DNA from 3 places in the Caproicibacterium sp. NSD3 genome. Region 3 is predicted to be linked to each of the others. Evidence: predicted binding sites of a transcription regulator. Region 3 holds the regulator's gene; each other region holds the start of a gene.
The links. The regulator Rex, encoded in region 3, represses fermentation and respiration genes when NADH is low (regulators of the CRP and FNR family bind a similar motif). The targets are predictions, from matches to a motif close to ATTGTTAANNNNTTAACAAT.

Region 1: the regulator Rex is predicted to act here: its motif matches at 3,490-3,509, upstream of ACVS9P_RS01460 (phosphoglycerate kinase).
Region 2: the regulator Rex is predicted to act here: its motif matches at 2,180-2,199, upstream of ACVS9P_RS06145 (butyryl-CoA:acetate CoA-transferase).

Annotation. Positions count from the first base shown of each region.
Region 1 covers NZ_CM132119.1:307,870-313,199, forward strand. The annotation lists gene gpmI (2,3-bisphosphoglycerate-independent phosphoglycerate mutase) at 1-1,284, opposite strand, end outside; gene tpiA (triose-phosphate isomerase) at 1,386-2,156, opposite strand; gene ACVS9P_RS01460 (phosphoglycerate kinase) at 2,180-3,376, opposite strand; gene ACVS9P_RS01465 (tRNA (cytidine(34)-2'-O)-methyltransferase) at 3,571-4,074, opposite strand; gene ACVS9P_RS01470 (hypothetical protein) at 4,229-4,411, shown strand; gene ACVS9P_RS01475 (MORN repeat-containing protein) at 4,658-5,330, shown strand, end outside.
Region 2 covers NZ_CM132119.1:1,224,103-1,229,432, reverse strand. The annotation lists gene acrA (acryloyl-CoA reductase electron transfer subunit beta) at 1-519, shown strand, start outside; gene ACVS9P_RS06145 (butyryl-CoA:acetate CoA-transferase) at 736-2,079, opposite strand; gene ACVS9P_RS06140 (helix-turn-helix transcriptional regulator) at 2,239-3,282, shown strand; gene ACVS9P_RS06135 (manganese efflux pump MntP) at 3,351-3,929, opposite strand; gene hisH (imidazole glycerol phosphate synthase subunit HisH) at 4,075-4,698, shown strand; gene hisF (imidazole glycerol phosphate synthase subunit HisF) at 4,698-5,330, shown strand, end outside.
Region 3 covers NZ_CM132119.1:778,316-783,645, forward strand. The annotation lists gene ACVS9P_RS03840 (DUF2207 family protein) at 1-1,933, opposite strand, end outside; gene ACVS9P_RS03845 (LemA family protein) at 1,935-2,483, opposite strand; gene ACVS9P_RS03850 (redox-sensing transcriptional repressor Rex) at 2,520-3,149, opposite strand; gene ACVS9P_RS03855 (ClpP family protease) at 4,085-4,813, shown strand; gene ACVS9P_RS03860 (undecaprenyl-diphosphate phosphatase) at 4,849-5,330, shown strand, end outside.

The sequences.
Region 1 (5,330 bases), 470 kb from region 3:
ATCGGAGATTGCGTTGACTACTTTTCCAACGCATTGATCGATTGTTTCTACGGCAGCTTTTGCCGCCGCAAAAATACCGGTATGCCCAACCATATCGCAGTTAGCGTAATTTAAAATGATAACGTCATATTTCCCGGAATGAATAGCGTCTACCAACTTGTCCGTGACCTCATATGCACTCATTTCGGGTTGTAAATCATAGGTAGCAACCTTCGGCGATTTGACAAGAATGCGGTCTTCGCCGGGATATTGCTTTTCTACACCACCGTTAAAGAAAAATGTAACATGGGCATATTTTTCGGTTTCTGCAATCCGAAGCTGTGTCATCCCATTTTTCGAGAGATATTCTCCCATCGTATTTTTAAGGCTTTCCGGTTTAAATGCGACCAGCACGTTGGGCATGGTAGCATCATACTGCGTCATGCAGACATAAGTGAGCGGGAAGAATCCTTTTTTGCGCGGAAAACCGGAAAAATCGGGATCAACAAAGGTACGTGTAATTTCGCGGGCACGGTCAGGGCGAAAATTAAAGAAGATTACGGAATCGCCGGATTTCACACAGCCTCTCTTGTCAATGACCGCGGGAATCACGAATTCATCGGTTACCTTTTCCTGATAGGATTTTTCTACCGCCTCTTCGGCAGAATCGGCAAAGTTGCCTTCTCCATATACCATGGCAGCGTAAGCTTTTTCCACGCGCTCCCAGCGGTTATCGCGGTCCATTGCATAATAGCGGCCCATCACAGTCACAATTTTGCCGACACCGATCTGTGAAAGTTTTTGATTGCAGGCAGCTACAAACCCTTTGCCGGAGGTTGGAGGAACGTCGCGGCCGTCCAGCAGTGCATGGATATAAACATTCTTTACATTCATGCGTTTTGCCATTTCTACAAGTGCATAGAGATGCTCAATATGACTGTGAACACCGCCGCTTGAGAGCAGGCCGATGAGATGAAGGGCTTTGCCTTCTTGTTTTGCATTTTCCATGGCAGAGAGGAGAGCCGGATTTTCGAAGAAATCGCCGTCTTGAATCGACTTTGTAATGCGGGTGAGCTCCTGATAGACGATGCGGCCGGCACCAATATTGGTATGACCGACTTCACTGTTGCCCATTTGGCCATCCGGCAGTCCCACGTTTAATCCGGAAGCGCCGATCTGAGTGATGGGATTTTCGGAAAAGAGACGGTCAAGATTCGGTTTGTTGGCACTGGCAATGGCATTCCCAGTGGGAGGGGCAATTCCGAAACCGTCCAATATCATTAGAATTAAAGGCTTTTTAGCCATAAATAGTTCCTCCTTTAAAAGAATCCTTTTTCTGCTTTGATATACAGAGCGCGGACAGGGCAGAAACGCCCGATCCGCGCCGAAAATTTAATAATTTATGATTAGCCTTTTGAAGCAGCATCTACGATTGCAGCAAAATCATCCGGCTTTAAAGATGCGCCGCCGATGAGACCGCCGTCCACATCAGGCTGAGCCAAAAGTTCCGCAGCATTCTTTGCCTTCATGGAACCGCCGTACTGAATAGTGGTTCCTTCGCTTACCTTTTCGCCATAAAGAGCTTTAAGGGTGTTGCGAATGACCGAGCAGACTTCGTTTGCCTGCTCTGAAGTTGCGGTTTTGCCGGTCCCAATTGCCCAAAGAGGCTCATAAGCGATAATCATTCGCTTCATTTCTTCTTCGGAAACACCGTTTAAAGCGATCTTTGTCTGCATAGAAACCAGTTCCGAAGTAATTCCTTGTTCCCGCTGCTCCAAAGATTCTCCAACACATACGATGACGGAAAGACCGGCGTCCAGTGCAGCACGAATTCGTTTGTTAACGGTAGCATCGGTTTCACCAAAATAGGTTCGGCGTTCGCTGTGGCCGATAATCACATAGGGCACTTCCATAGAAGCGAGCATATCGGCGGAAATTTCACCGGTATAGGCGCCGCTCTTTTCCCAATGGCAGTTTTCGGCACCGACCTTTACGTTGGTTCCATGAGTAAGCTCCAATGCTACGGGAAGATCAACATAAGGGACACAGCAGATGACTTCGCAGTCTGCATCTTTTACGAGCGGCAGAATTCCGCGGATCAGTTCAGCTGCTTCTTTCGGCGTTTTATTCATTTTCCAGTTGCCGGCAATTATCGCCCGGCGGCATGATTTTTTCATGGAAAAATCTCCTTCTTATGTGGTTAGTCTTTATCGTTCAAGCAGGCAATTCCCGGCAGAATTTTTCCCTCAAGGAATTCAAGAGAAGCGCCGCCGCCTGTGGAAATATGAGTCATCTTATCGGCAAAACCGAATTTCTCGACTGCAGCAGCAGAATCGCCGCCGCCGATAATGGAAATTGCACCGCTGTCGGCAACTGCTTGTGCAACCGCTACTGTGCCGGATTCAAAATTTTCCCATTCGGAAAGTCCCATAGGACCGTTCCAAACAACGGTTCCGGCTCCACTGATAGCAGAGGCAAAAAGTTTTTGCGTTTTGGGTCCAATATCGAGGCCCATCCAGTCGTCTGGAATTTGGTCGGAATCGACAACTTTTGCTTCGGTATCCGGCTTAAACTCATGGCCGATCTTGTTGTCTACGGGGAGCAAAAGTTTGACGCCCTTTTTCTCTGCAGAAACCATGATCTCTTTTGCAAGATCAACTTTATCTTCTTCGCAAAGAGAAGTTCCGACTGAATAGCCTTTCGCGCGGAGAAATGTGTAAGCCATGCCGCCGCCGATAATTAAAGTGTCGACTTTTGTGAGCAGGTTTGTAATGACGGAAATTTTATCCGATACTTTTGCTCCTCCCAAAATTGCAACAAAGGGACGTTTGGGATCGGAGAGCGCTTTGCCCATAATGGTGATTTCTTTTTGAATCAAAAAGCCGCAGACAGCCGGAAGATAATCGGCAACGCCTGCTGTAGAAGCATGAGCACGGTGTGCGGTTCCAAAAGCGTCATTTACATAAATATCTGCTAAAGAAGCCAACTCTTTTGCAAAAGCGGGATCATTTTTTTCTTCTTCCTTATGGAAACGAACATTTTCGAGCAGTTCCACTTCGCCGTCTTTTAAAGAAGCGGCGATCGAACGAGCGCTTTCACCAATGACGTCGGTTGCCATTTTTACAGGAAAACCAAGTTTTTCCGAGAGGCATTTTGCGACGGGTTTAAGGGAATACTTTGGATTGAATTCTCCCTTTGGGCGCCCGAGGTGAGAGCAGAGAATTACTTTTGCCTTGTGATTGACAAGGTAAAGGATCGTTTTCATTGCACCATCAATGCGTTTGGTATCGGTAATGTTTCCATGATCATCAAAGGGAACGTTGAAATCGCAGCGGACAAGAACTCTTTTTCCGGTTACATCAATGTCCTCAACTGTTTTTTTGTTCAGATAGTTCATGGTGTTTCTCCTTCCGTTTTTTCGCTTCCAGATAGGTAAAGAATCTTTAAATTGACTTTATTATACAACGCCCCAAACGGGTTTTCAAGCAACCAAAGGGCAATTTGGAAAAGATAATTAAAAATTTAACAAACTTTTTATTTCAAACATGGTTTTATTTTTTTCCGAAAAAAGGATTTCATTCATGATCGTTTTTACCAGTGCAGCCGATGCAGTTCTCCTTTGACGAGAAGTTCCGGATATCCCCATTGCCGCAGACATTCGTAAACGCCGATTGCAACGGAATTGGAAAGATTGAGACTTCTGGCGTCTGGATTGTTGAGCATAGGGATTCGTACGCAGGATTCCGGATTTTTGAGCAGCAGCTCTTCAGGCAGACCAGCGGTCTCTTTTCCGAAAACTAGATAGCAGTTTTCTATTGGGTAGGAGATATCGCTGTGGATGTGCCGGGCTTTTGTGGAAAAATAGAAAAAATTTCCGTCGTTTTCCGAAAAAAAATCGGTAAGACTATCGTAATAGGAAATATCAAGCAGATGCCAATAATCAAGGCCGGCGCGCTTTAATTTTTTATCGTCAATTTTAAATCCCATGGGGCCGACCAGATGGAGCCGGGCACCGGTCAATGCACAGGTACGTGCAATATTTCCGGTATTCTGTGGGATTTCGGGTTCGACAAGAACAATATTGAGTTTTGACATGAAGGGAACTTCCTTTCGCTTTTTATTTATTTTAACAGGAGATGGCAATTATTTCACCGAATGTTTCAAGCCATAAAACCATTCTAGAAGGGGATGATAGAAGATGGGACTTGTAATTATAGGTTCCGCAATTTTATTCGGGAGGTTGTATCTAATGTATAAGAATACAATGGGTTTTGTAAAAGGAATCGCCACTGGCGCCGCTGTTGGTGTTGCCGCTGTAGTTATTGGAGGAAAGGCAATGGAAAATAACCACCAGCTGAAAAAAACTGCCCATAAGGCAGCACAGGCTGTTAACGGCTTTGTTGATGAAGTCGGCTCGGCAATCCGCGGTTAATGAAATGAATTTTTCCTTTGGCATTAGGCTGTCCGGAAAAACCGGATGGCCTTTTTATTTTTTTGAGGTAGAATATCAGGATTGCTTTTCTAAGCATTAAATATATCATATTTTTTGGGAATGGTCTATCTTCCTTTCATTTAAAGAAGGAAATTCTGCAAAGTAGGTTGCATTATGCAAACGCTTTTCTTATAATAAATATGGACTATTTTGTTGAATTTTGGTTTTGAAAGGATGGCGGCAGTGGTGAGTGACCCGGTTTTTTATTCAGTAACCTGTGCGCGTTTCTGCGAGGACGGACAGGATCTCTTGGGGAAAGTGCGCCAAAACTGGTTCCGGGAAAAAATTGCCCAGCGTGGAGAGATCAGTTCAGAGGAATTTGGTGCAGACTTGAGCGCCAAATATCACCTTGCTGACCATCACTTTTTATGGAAAATGAAGAGCTCCGGAGAGATTTTTCAAAAAGCGATTCCGCAAAAAAATGGTTGGGCAGTGATTTCTTGGTATCCATCCGGCGCTGTTCGATCAAAAACTACTTTTAATGGGCAGCAGCAATGGGAGCGCACGGCGTATTATACCGGAAACCTTGAAAGGCCGCAGGTAGTGCTGATGCCTTCTCAAGAGGGAATCTCTATGCTGGAGTATGATCGAACGATAAAGAAGTACCGTAAAAAAGCTTTATATCCCGTCCAATTGGAAGAGGGGACAGCCCGTCGAAGCTTAGTGGATACTGTTGCAGGAAGTCCGCGGGTGATCGCGCGTACGCAGGATGGAATTTTTGGCTATGAAACCCAGGAAGAACTGGAATGCCGAGCAGCTGTCGAACGGGATTTTTCCAAAGGGGATTACAGCGAAGAACCGGATTGGAAGCCGGTAAAGATGGAGCCGATCGATTTTCAGTTTGTGCCGAATGATCATG
Region 2 (5,330 bases), 450 kb from region 3:
ATGAAGACTCAGCCTTATGATGAGGCTGGTGCACAGAAGGTTGTTGTCGAGAATCTGAATATTGCCCTTAAAAAGGACGATATCCATGTAGAGGTTCTTGATGTTGAGAAAGCAGCCAAGAAGATGGTCGATTTGATCGGTGCTGATGTCGTTGTTTCTGTTGGACGTGGTATCAGCAAAGATGTCGAAAAGGGCATTAAAATTGCGCAGGATCTGGCTGATGTATTGGGCGGCGTCGTAGGCGCTTCTCGTGCAGTTGTCGATGCTGGCTGGATTTCTTCCGATCATCAGGTCGGACAGACTGGCAAGACCGTTCATCCTCGCATTTATGTTGCACTCGGTATTTCCGGTGCAATTCAGCATCAGGCTGGTATGCAGGATTCCGAATGCATCGTTGCTATCAATAAAAATGCTGATGCTCCTATTTTCGATATTTCTTCTTATGGTATCGTTGGCGACTTGTTTAAAGTTGTCCCGATGCTGACTGAAGCAATTAAAGCTTTGGAAGCAAGCAAATAAGGATCATTTTTCCTGATTTTTTTGCTAAGAGAATAAAAAGCCACCCTTTTTCCATTTGGGAGAAGGGTGGCTTTTTTAATATGTTCTTAATTTACCGCAAAATATACAAAAAGGAATCGGTTGCCGGAAAGTCAAAAAAATCATTAAAAAAGGCCTTTGTCTTTCATCGTCGTTTGAAAAAGGATGAAAGATAAGGGCCTTATGTAGAAACTGAATTTAAATTTTGTTGGACTGACGCCAAATATTCTGTGCTTCAGCATCTTTAATTAATTGATCACGGAATTTTGGATGTGCAACGCTAATAATCGCTTCAGCGCGCTGCCAAGTGGAAAGCCCCTTTAAGTTTACTTTTCCGTATTCGGTAACAAGCCATTGAATATTGCAACGGGTATCTGTTACGATGGAGCCGTTTTTCAAAGTCGGTAAAATACGGGAAATCGTTTCGCCTTTTTTGTTGGTGAAAGTAGAAGAGCAACAAATGAAGCTCTTTCCGCCATGACTTAAATAAGCACCCATAACGAAATCAAGCTGTCCGCCGGCACCGCTGATTTGCTTAATCCCAGCGGATTCTGCATTCACTTGTCCATAAAGGTCAACATCAATCACATTGTTAATGGAGATAAAATTATCAAGAGCTGCAACTGTGCGAACGTCGTTTGTATAATCAACAGGTGCACTCATCAGTGCAGGGTTGTTATTCATGTATTCATACATTTCTTTGGAGCCAGAGCCAAAAGCATAAGTCTGACGTCCGTAATCAATATTTTTCTTTGACCCGTTGATTTTTCCGGCTTTTGCAATTTTTACAAAAGCATCAACGTACATTTCTGTATGAACGCCAAGATCTTTTAGATCAGAGTCAACGATCATGGAACCAACAGCGTTTGGCATGCCGCCAATTCCGAGCTGTAGGCAGGCACCATTTGGAATTTCTTCTACAATTAGTTTTGCGACAGCTTTGTCAATTTCAGTAGCAGGAGCTTCTGCACCAGTTGCGTCGATCGGATCGTTTGGACCTTCTACAACCATATCTACTTTGTTGATATGAATTCCTTCGTTAAAACCGCCTAGGCAGCGAGGCATATTTTGATTGACTTCAACGATAATCGTTTTTGCTTTTTCACACATTGCAGTAATATGTGAAGCACTGGGGCCAAAGTTAAAATAGCCATGTTCATCCATAGGAGCAACCTGAATCATGACAACGTCAACCGGATCCAGGTTTTCGCGATAAAAACGAGGCAACTCTGAATAACGCATGGGGCTGTAATATGCCATTCCGAGAGAAATCATTTTGCGTTCAATTCCGCTCATATGCCAGCTGTTCCATGTAAAATGGGTTGGCGCATCCGGTACTTTAGCAATCTCCAAGGGATGCATGACAACGCCGCCGCGAAGTTTTACATCCGTCAGTTCATTGTATCGTGCAGCTAAAGCTTTATCGAGGACAACAGGAGTCCCAAGACACCATCCATAATCCACCCAGTCACCGGATTTGACAACCTTGACTGCATCCTCAGCAGTTGTCAGTTTGCTTTGATATTCCTCATAAAAATCCATTCCAAAAGAACCTCCTACCACGTTTGGTTACTTTAATTATTTGTTTTATATTATATCAGATTTGCCGCCAAAAGACAAGAAATCACTTATCCTGTCGGGTGTTGTTGTATTTTTAAAAATATGGTAAAATTAAGCAAATAAAAATAGGAGAGAGAGAAATTGGATTCGAATGTTAATAAAGAAAAATTGTGTTTATTAAAAATGCTTCAGATTTTCAGAAAGAATTCAGATCAAGATCATCCGATTACCCTTTTAGAAGTCGGCAAACTTTTGGAACAAGAAGGCCTTTCCTGTAGCCGAAAGACACTCGGCAGGGACTTAAAAGCTTTAAAAGATGCTGGGTATGATTTTATAAAATCCAATGGCTCAACCCAAAGAGGCTTTTACCTTGCAGAGTCGTCTTCATTCGAAACTGCAGAGGTGCGTGTGCTAATGGATGCCGTTTTAAGTGCTCCTTTTATAACAGAAGAGTGGACGAAACAACTCGTTGATCACCTCAAAAGTTTGATGAGTGTACATCAGGCGGAAGATATGTGCCGTCAAATCAGTTTTGACAGAACTTATAAATATAAAAATGGAGAAATTTTTTATACAATTGATACACTGGAAAAAGCAATTCGTGCCAAAAAGAAAATTCGTATGGTGTATCAGCATCAGATCCTTTGGCACAACCGAGTAACGCTTGATTTTGGACGAGAATTTATTCTGAGTCCCTATGCTTTATTATGGAGTCACGACAAATATTATTTAGCTTGTAATTATAAAAAATATGATGTCGTTTCGAATTATCGTTTGGACCGTATGCACAGAGTAGAGATCCTGGAGGAACCGGCACGTCCATTTGAAGAAGTTTGTTCTTATCGTGGAACTTTTGATGCAGATGATTATTTGCGGCATTCTTTTTACATGTACAACGGGGAAAGACAGACCCTTTTGATTCGCTGCAAAAATTCTGCATTAGAAATCATGCTGGATCGCTTTGGAGATTCTTTGAAATTTTTGGAGTGTGATAACAGTAAGGATGTTTTTACAGCCCGTACAGATGTTAGTATCAGTGATGGGCTGTATGAATGGCTTTTACAGTACAGCGGAGTCATGACAGTTTTGTCGCCGACGATCGTGCGTCATGAGATGCAAGAGAGAATCCGTGAATTATATAAGCGCTATCAATGCGCCCCAAATTTTCAAAATGACGATATTTAAAAAATGGTCGGCTTTCAGTAAAAGGAATTTTATTGAAAACCGATCATTTTATTTTCCGGGAAATAATGTTAGGAAAACCACATATGCTCAACGAAAATTTCAATGCCGATTGCGATCAGAACGATTCCACCAAAAAGTTCTGCGCGGTTGCTCAAAAGAGGGCCAAACTTTTTTCCAATATAAACACCAATGAGACAAAAAAAGAATGTTACGACTGCAATAATACTAACAGCTAAAAGCATTAAAAGAGGCGTTGAAGCACCAACTGCATTCGGAAGAATTACGCCTGTTGCAAGAGCATCAATACTGGTGGCAACGGCAAGCACTAAAATTTGTTTCCATGATAGATCATTTTGGTAGCAAACAGCTGTTTCTTTATGGCGGGATTCTTTCAACATTTGAATTCCGATGATACTCAAAAGGATCAAAGCAATCCAATGATCAACGCTTTCTATTAAAGAAGCGCCGGTAATTCCGACCAGCCACCCAATGACAGGCATGATTCCCTGAAATAATCCAAAACTGCAGGCTAATTTCAGAGCAAAAGAAAAGCGCAGCTTTTTTGTGACGGCACCATTTGTGATGCTGACTGCAAAAGCGTCCATTGAAAGGCCAACGGCAATTCCAAACAGAGCAAAGTAGTCCACAGTTTTCCCTCCAGACAATTCAAGAACAATGTTTTTTATATTAAAACTTTTTAAATAGTTTGTCAATCATTTTAGAATATTAGAAAAGAAATTGCGATTTTTAAGAAATCATGTTAAAATAAACGCAATATGGGGGGCGTGAAAAATGATAGCTTTGATCGATTATGGAGCCGGAAACCTGCAGAGCGTGATAAAAGCTTTTCACTATATTGGCTGTGAAGTCAAGGTAACAGCTGATCCGAAAGAGCTGCAACGTGCAGATGCAGCAGTTTTGCCCGGAGTAGGTGCTTTTGGAGATGCGATGAACAGTCTTCAAAAGTCAGGGATGGTTCCGGAAATTTATCACTTTATCGGACAGAATAAACCCTTTCTAGGAATTTGTTTGGGACTTCAAATGTTGTTTGAAAGCAGCGAAGAAGGTGAGGGAGTTAAGGGACTTGGAATCCTTCCGGGAAAAATCCTTCGAATTCCAGATGGCCCAGGTCTTAAGGTTCCGCATATTGGTTGGAATAGTTTAAACTTTAAGTGCCATACAGGTTTGTTTGAAAATCTTCCAGAAAATTCTTATGTTTATTTTGTACATTCTTATTACTTAAAAGCAGAAAAACGTCATCAAGTCATTGCAACCACTTCTTATGGAGTTGAGATTGATGCGGCTGTCCAGCGCGGCAATTTATTTGCAACTCAGTTTCATCCTGAAAAAAGTGGGCAGGTAGGCCTGAAGATTTTGGAAAACTTTGTTTCAATGATCGGGGAGGGCAATGCTTAATGTATGCAAAACGAATCATTCCTTGTTTGGATGTAAAAAACGGACGAGTAGTCAAAGGAACGTCGTTTATTAATTTGAGAGACGCAGGAGATCCGGTGGAATGTGCAATCGAATATGATCGTCAGGGAGCTGATGAACTGGTTTTGCTGGATATTACAGCTTCTGCTCAATCAAGGGGAACACAGCTGCAGTATGTTAGTTCTGTGGCAGATCACATTTTTATTCCCTTTACAGTTGGCGGAGGTATCCGCACGGTAGAAGACTTTACGGCTTTGTTAAGGGCAGGCGCTGATAAAGTTTCAGTGAATTCTGCTGCGATTCGAAATCCAGAGCTGATTGAGGAAGCTGCCAAAAAATTTGGAAGTCAGTGTGTTGTTTGTGCAATTGACGCAAAAAGGAAAGAAGAAGGAGGCTGGACTGTTTATATCAACGGCGGCCGTATTGATACTGGAATAGATGCGTTGGAGTGGGCAAAAAAAGCAACCGAGTTGGGAGCAGGAGAACTTTTAGTGACCAGCATGGACGAAGATGGGCAGAAAAAAGGATATGACCTTGCTTTAACGGCGGCAATTTCTGAATCTGTCTCGGTCCCTGTAATTGCTTCCGGTGGAGCCGGAGCATTGGAACATTTT
Region 3 (5,330 bases):
CACCAAATCCACCAAAGGAACTTCCGCCGCCAAAACCAGAGCCGGTAGAAGAGCTGATAGAAGGATGTGCAAGACGTGTTGCAGCCTGTGTGATTTGATTCATCGAACTGGAGAACTGTTCTCCAAAATCGTAGTTGTAATGATAGAAATTTCCGTACCAGAAATAGGCGTACATCCAATTTCCACCTTGATAATCAGCATTATTGAGCTGTGGGTAAACCATTTTGAGCTGTTTTGCCACTCTTTTAGAAATTCCCATCATGGTGGCATAAACAAGATATTCTTCCCAAAGTGCCAACTGTGGAACTTCATATTCCTTCAGATTGGAAAAATCAAGCATGTATTTTTTAAGTCCATGCCATTGATCCCATTCTGTTTGGCCTGTTTTGGTAAGTCTCGGCTTTTTAGAGGAGCAAGAGATGGCGAGAATGATTCCGCCAATCAGCATACCCAGCGGGAGATAGATCATCGTCAGGTCGGCAGTGGTCAAAAGGACTACAAAGAGAACGATACCCAAAATAGCAACCATAGAGGCGATCGTTATGAAAACTTTAACCGCTTTTGGACGTTTTTCATACCAATCAGCCTTAGTGTGTTCGCGCTCTGCCGTTACCCAAAATCTGGAGATCAAAGAGTCAACAGAGACATACTGCTTTTTAGCATACTGTTTAAAGTCCTTCATGGAAAAAGAACCATTATAATGCTCTGCCACATTGCTAAATAATTGTTGGAAAATAGCTTCGCTTTGAGTCAGGTCTTCGTGAGCCTTATCGTCCGTAATTGAAATGCGAAATTCCTTCTCATTTGGGTCCGGAGTAAGGCTAACATAACCTTTGCGTGCAAGACTCAGGAGAGTAGCACTATAAACTCTGCCCTTTTGCTCCTGCGTCAGATCTACACCACCATCATAATAGTAGAACAGCTTGGCAATTCCACCTGGAGAAGCTTCTTTTGGAATCTCTCGATAATATTCCGGAGAATTGAGCTGATAAGGCTTAAAGTATTTTTTGCGGATATAAATCGTCAAAAAGATTGCCAGTACTAAAAACAAAATACCACCAATCACGTCAATATATCCGAGCCGTTTTTGCGTCTCTTGGTGCGCGATTGCTTTATCAACTAAAGCTTGTTCCTCTGCCGCAATTTCAGATTCTTTCGCCTCATTTATTTGTTTTGGCGATTGTGAAAACAGGGCTGCGGGCGCAAGCATTCGTAAGGCAACCATCGTTTCTTTCGGAATGTTGTCCAGAGAAAATGTGAGTCCGGTACCGTCCGGAAGGACCTTCCAAAAACCGGAGGCAGTGCTGTGAAGCCATGCGCGGATCTGGGTATTCGGATCAGAGACTGCCTGAGGCAGTCGAATGGTTCCGGTCAGTTTCGTGATTGGAAACGAAAATTTATCCGGTACAAATGTGTCAAAAATTTCTCCGACGTCCTGATAAACGTTCATTACATTGTGAATCGTATAGGAAAATGTGAAGGTACGGTTACCAGAAGTGAATTTTGGAGCAAACCAACCAACTTCAATCTGATTCCCAGATTTGTGCAGATAACAGGAGTTTTGCGGCCCTGTTACATTTTCAGGATTAATGTCACCGATATTCCGGTATTCAATCCCGCTATCCTCATCAAATACACTGTTTAGCGTGATTGAATCAGCAGAAATGCCATTGCTGCCGGCCATATCGAATGTCCGGTAAAAATTGGAGTATGCTTTGCTGCGCTCTGTTACATTGAGCGCCCACTTTTCTGTGACAAGAAGATCTCCATTTGATTGTGCCTGCGCATCAATCGTCATCTGCGTAACGGTTTGGCTGCCGCTACTGCTTGCAGAGGCGGAAATAGTGCTGCCCCAAAACAGAGAGCAAATTAAACTAAAGAGTAAAAAACTGAGAAGAGAAATTTTTGAAAATTTTCTTTTCATTTTTATCATATTAAAATTTCACCTGCGGTGTTTCGCGCTCTTCATCTGAAACTTCATAATACGGACGGGAATGGAAATGGAAAATGGAAGCGATCAAATTGCTGGGGAATTGTATGGTAAATTCGTTATAGCGCATGACGGTATCGTTATAGAACTGGCGGGAAATAGCAATCTTGCTTTCAATATCTTCGAGTTGTTTTTGAAGAGAAAGGAAGTTTTGATTTGCTTTCAGATCCGGATATTGTTCTGCCGTAGCAAACAGATTAACGATCGCATGGGAAAGTTGATTGTTTGCATCCATCAGTTCCTGCGGATTTTTGGCACTGCCGGCAGCGGCGCGCCATTTTACAACTTCTTCCAAAGTCCCTTTTTCGTGAGTGGCATAGCCTTTTACTGTTTCTACCAAGTTTGGAATCAGATCAAATCGCTTTTTTAGCTGAACATCTACCTGACTCCAGCCATTGTCTACTCGGACGTTTAATTTTACGAGGCGGTTATATGTTCCTGCAAACCAAAAAATCAGGATCAGAATGATAACACCAATAATAATCCAATACATAGAGATTCCTCCTTTTTAATGAAAAATCAGATGGGTTTAGTTGGACATTCGATAGCAAAGAGTCATCAGGCTATCATTTAAATGAACATTTTCCACCACAACATCCGGATAGCGCATTGCAATATCGTAATGGCTGAAGTTCCAAAAATTGCGGATTCCAACTTTGTAAAGATAGTCGACATTTTTCTGGGCGCAACCACGGGGAATACAGAGTACGGCTACATCAGGATGTTCTTCTTGATAGAAGCTTTCAAAAGTTTCCGTCATACGAATGGGAAGACCATCGGCGATTTTTCCGACTTTCAGGGGATCATTGTCAAAAATTCCGATCAGCTGAAATCCCATTGCTTCAAAAGACATATGGCTGGCGATGGCTCTGCCAAGATTCCCGGCACCAAAGAGAACCGCTTTATAGCAGTGGTCAAGACCTAGAATCTGGCGAATTTCAGAGCAGAGCTGATCTACCATATATCCGTAACCCTGCTGGCCAAATCCGCCGAAACAGTTAAGATCCTGACGAATCTGACTGGCGGTGAGCCCCAGACGCTTTGATAATTCCGTCGAAGAAATCCGGGTAGCGCCCTCTTTCTGCAGTTGGCGCAGAAATCGGTAATAGCGCGGTAGACGCCGAACCACCGACATTGATACATTTTCACGTTTCGGCATGAGCTTTATTTCCTCCTTGCAACAATCGTTGCTAAACATCTTTGTGTTTTCTCGAAAAATTCCCTGTGTTAACTCTGTACTTTTGGACAGTGTGTAATGTAAAAGGGAAATCTCCGGTCAACATCCTTTTTCCAATTCTAATTAAGAACACCTTTTTTAAAGTTTCGACTCCAAAAGATGGCGAGAGTGAAATTGGAATTGTTTTATTCTCCTTTTTAATTTATGAAAAGAGCGCTGAATAGTATCATTCTTTGGAGTGATTTCCGACCCTGGGTTTCATGAATTCTTGAAAATTTATCTCCCTAATTTTTAATACCTTTTGCCGCAAAAAAGAAAACACAGAATGCTTTTTTGGAGGAATGCTATCTGTCATTTTACCCATCTATGAGGATTTCTATTTTAAGGGATAATATCGTTTTAAAAAAGGCCCCAATTACAAAGATGAGAAACTAAACGGCAAGATTTAAAAAAGTATCTAAGATGGTTTTCCCTTTGGGCGGGGATGAATATTCGCGCTGCAAAAATTTTTATTTTTTTAGTGATCTTTAATGCTAGTTGGGAAGAACGGAAAATTATGATTTGAATTGAATTTTTCTGATTATCCGGTCATCAAAAATAAGATGATGAAGAATGATCCTTTCTGCAAGGGAGTCTTGTGTAATATTTACCTTTTGGTGTTTCGACAGAATAGACCCCTTTACTTTATTTATAATAACATATTATCTAATAAATTTATGCAGTTGTCAATCAATTAACACCGAGAAAATAATGAAAAAAGGAAACTCTTTTCCTTCTCTTGCACAGAGCGGGAGGGAATGTTATAATAAAGCGATTCCTATAAGATGATTTGCTTTTTTGAATGGGTCGGTTTTTTTAGGGCAGACTATCAGCTGGGAGGCGAATCTGTCTTGAAAAATAAACGGCCTTATGCATTAATGGATACGGATTCTCCGGAAAAAGAAGAAAAAGACGAAGACGAAGAACGTCGGGACGAGATCAGCGAAAGCGGAAGTGTTACGGCGGGAAAACCGGGGCATCGAATCCATTGTCTGACCATTATCGGCCAGATTGAAGGACATTTTATCTTAGCAAGTCAAAATAAGACCACAAAATACGAGCATGTGATTCCACAGTTGGTCGCGATCGAGGAAGCACCGGATATAGACGGCCTGCTGATTATTCTCAATACCGTCGGCGGAGATGTGGAGGCTGGGCTTGCACTGGCTGAACTGGTTTCTGGAATGAAAAAGCCAACAGTCAGTTTTGTGCTTGGCGGGGGACATTCAATCGGGGTCCCTTTAGCAGTCGCTGCAAAGCATAGCTTTATTGCACCAAGCGCTACCATGACCATTCATCCGGTCCGCATGAATGGCACATTGCTCGGAGTACCGCAGACATTGGAATATTTTCAGCGTATGCAGGAGAGAATCACACATTTTGTGGTGGAAAACAGCAAAATTACTGAAAAGCGTTTTATGGAACTCTCAATGAACACGAAAGAACTAGTCATGGATGTAGGAACCATTTTAGACGGTCCTGACGCGGTACGAGAGGGGCTGATTGATTCTCTTGGAAACTTATCGGACGCGTTGGACTGCCTTTATGGAATGATTGACAAGAGACGAAAGAAAACAGTTAGACCAAAAAATAAAGAAAAAAAATGAGGCGTTTTTACGCCTTACATAAGTGGAGGTAACTTATGAGTATTCTGCAGGCAATTATTTTAGGAATTGTTCAAGGTGCAACAGAGTTTTTGCCGGTTTCCAGCAGCGGGCATCTCTCTCTGGCACAACATATGATGGGCCTTTCGATGCCGGGTCTTTTCTTTGATGTTATGCTGCATTTAGGCACATTGATTGCAGTGATATTTGTTTATCGAAATTTGATTCTTCGGCTTCTGCGGGAATTGGTCAGAGTGGTACAGGATCTGGTACATAGAGAGTTTCACTGGAAACAGATGAGCCCTGACCGTCGTTTGCTGATGATGTTGATTATTGGCCTTTTGCCGTTATTCCTCTTGTTCCTGCCGGTCCCTGGAACCGGTCATTCTATTAAAGACTATGCGGATATATTCTCCGAAGACAGCGATATTTTGGTTGAAGGATTTTCTTTCCTTGGTACCAGTGTGCTTCTGTACTTTGGAATACAGATGAATCGAAAAGTCCGTCCGATGATGAGAGA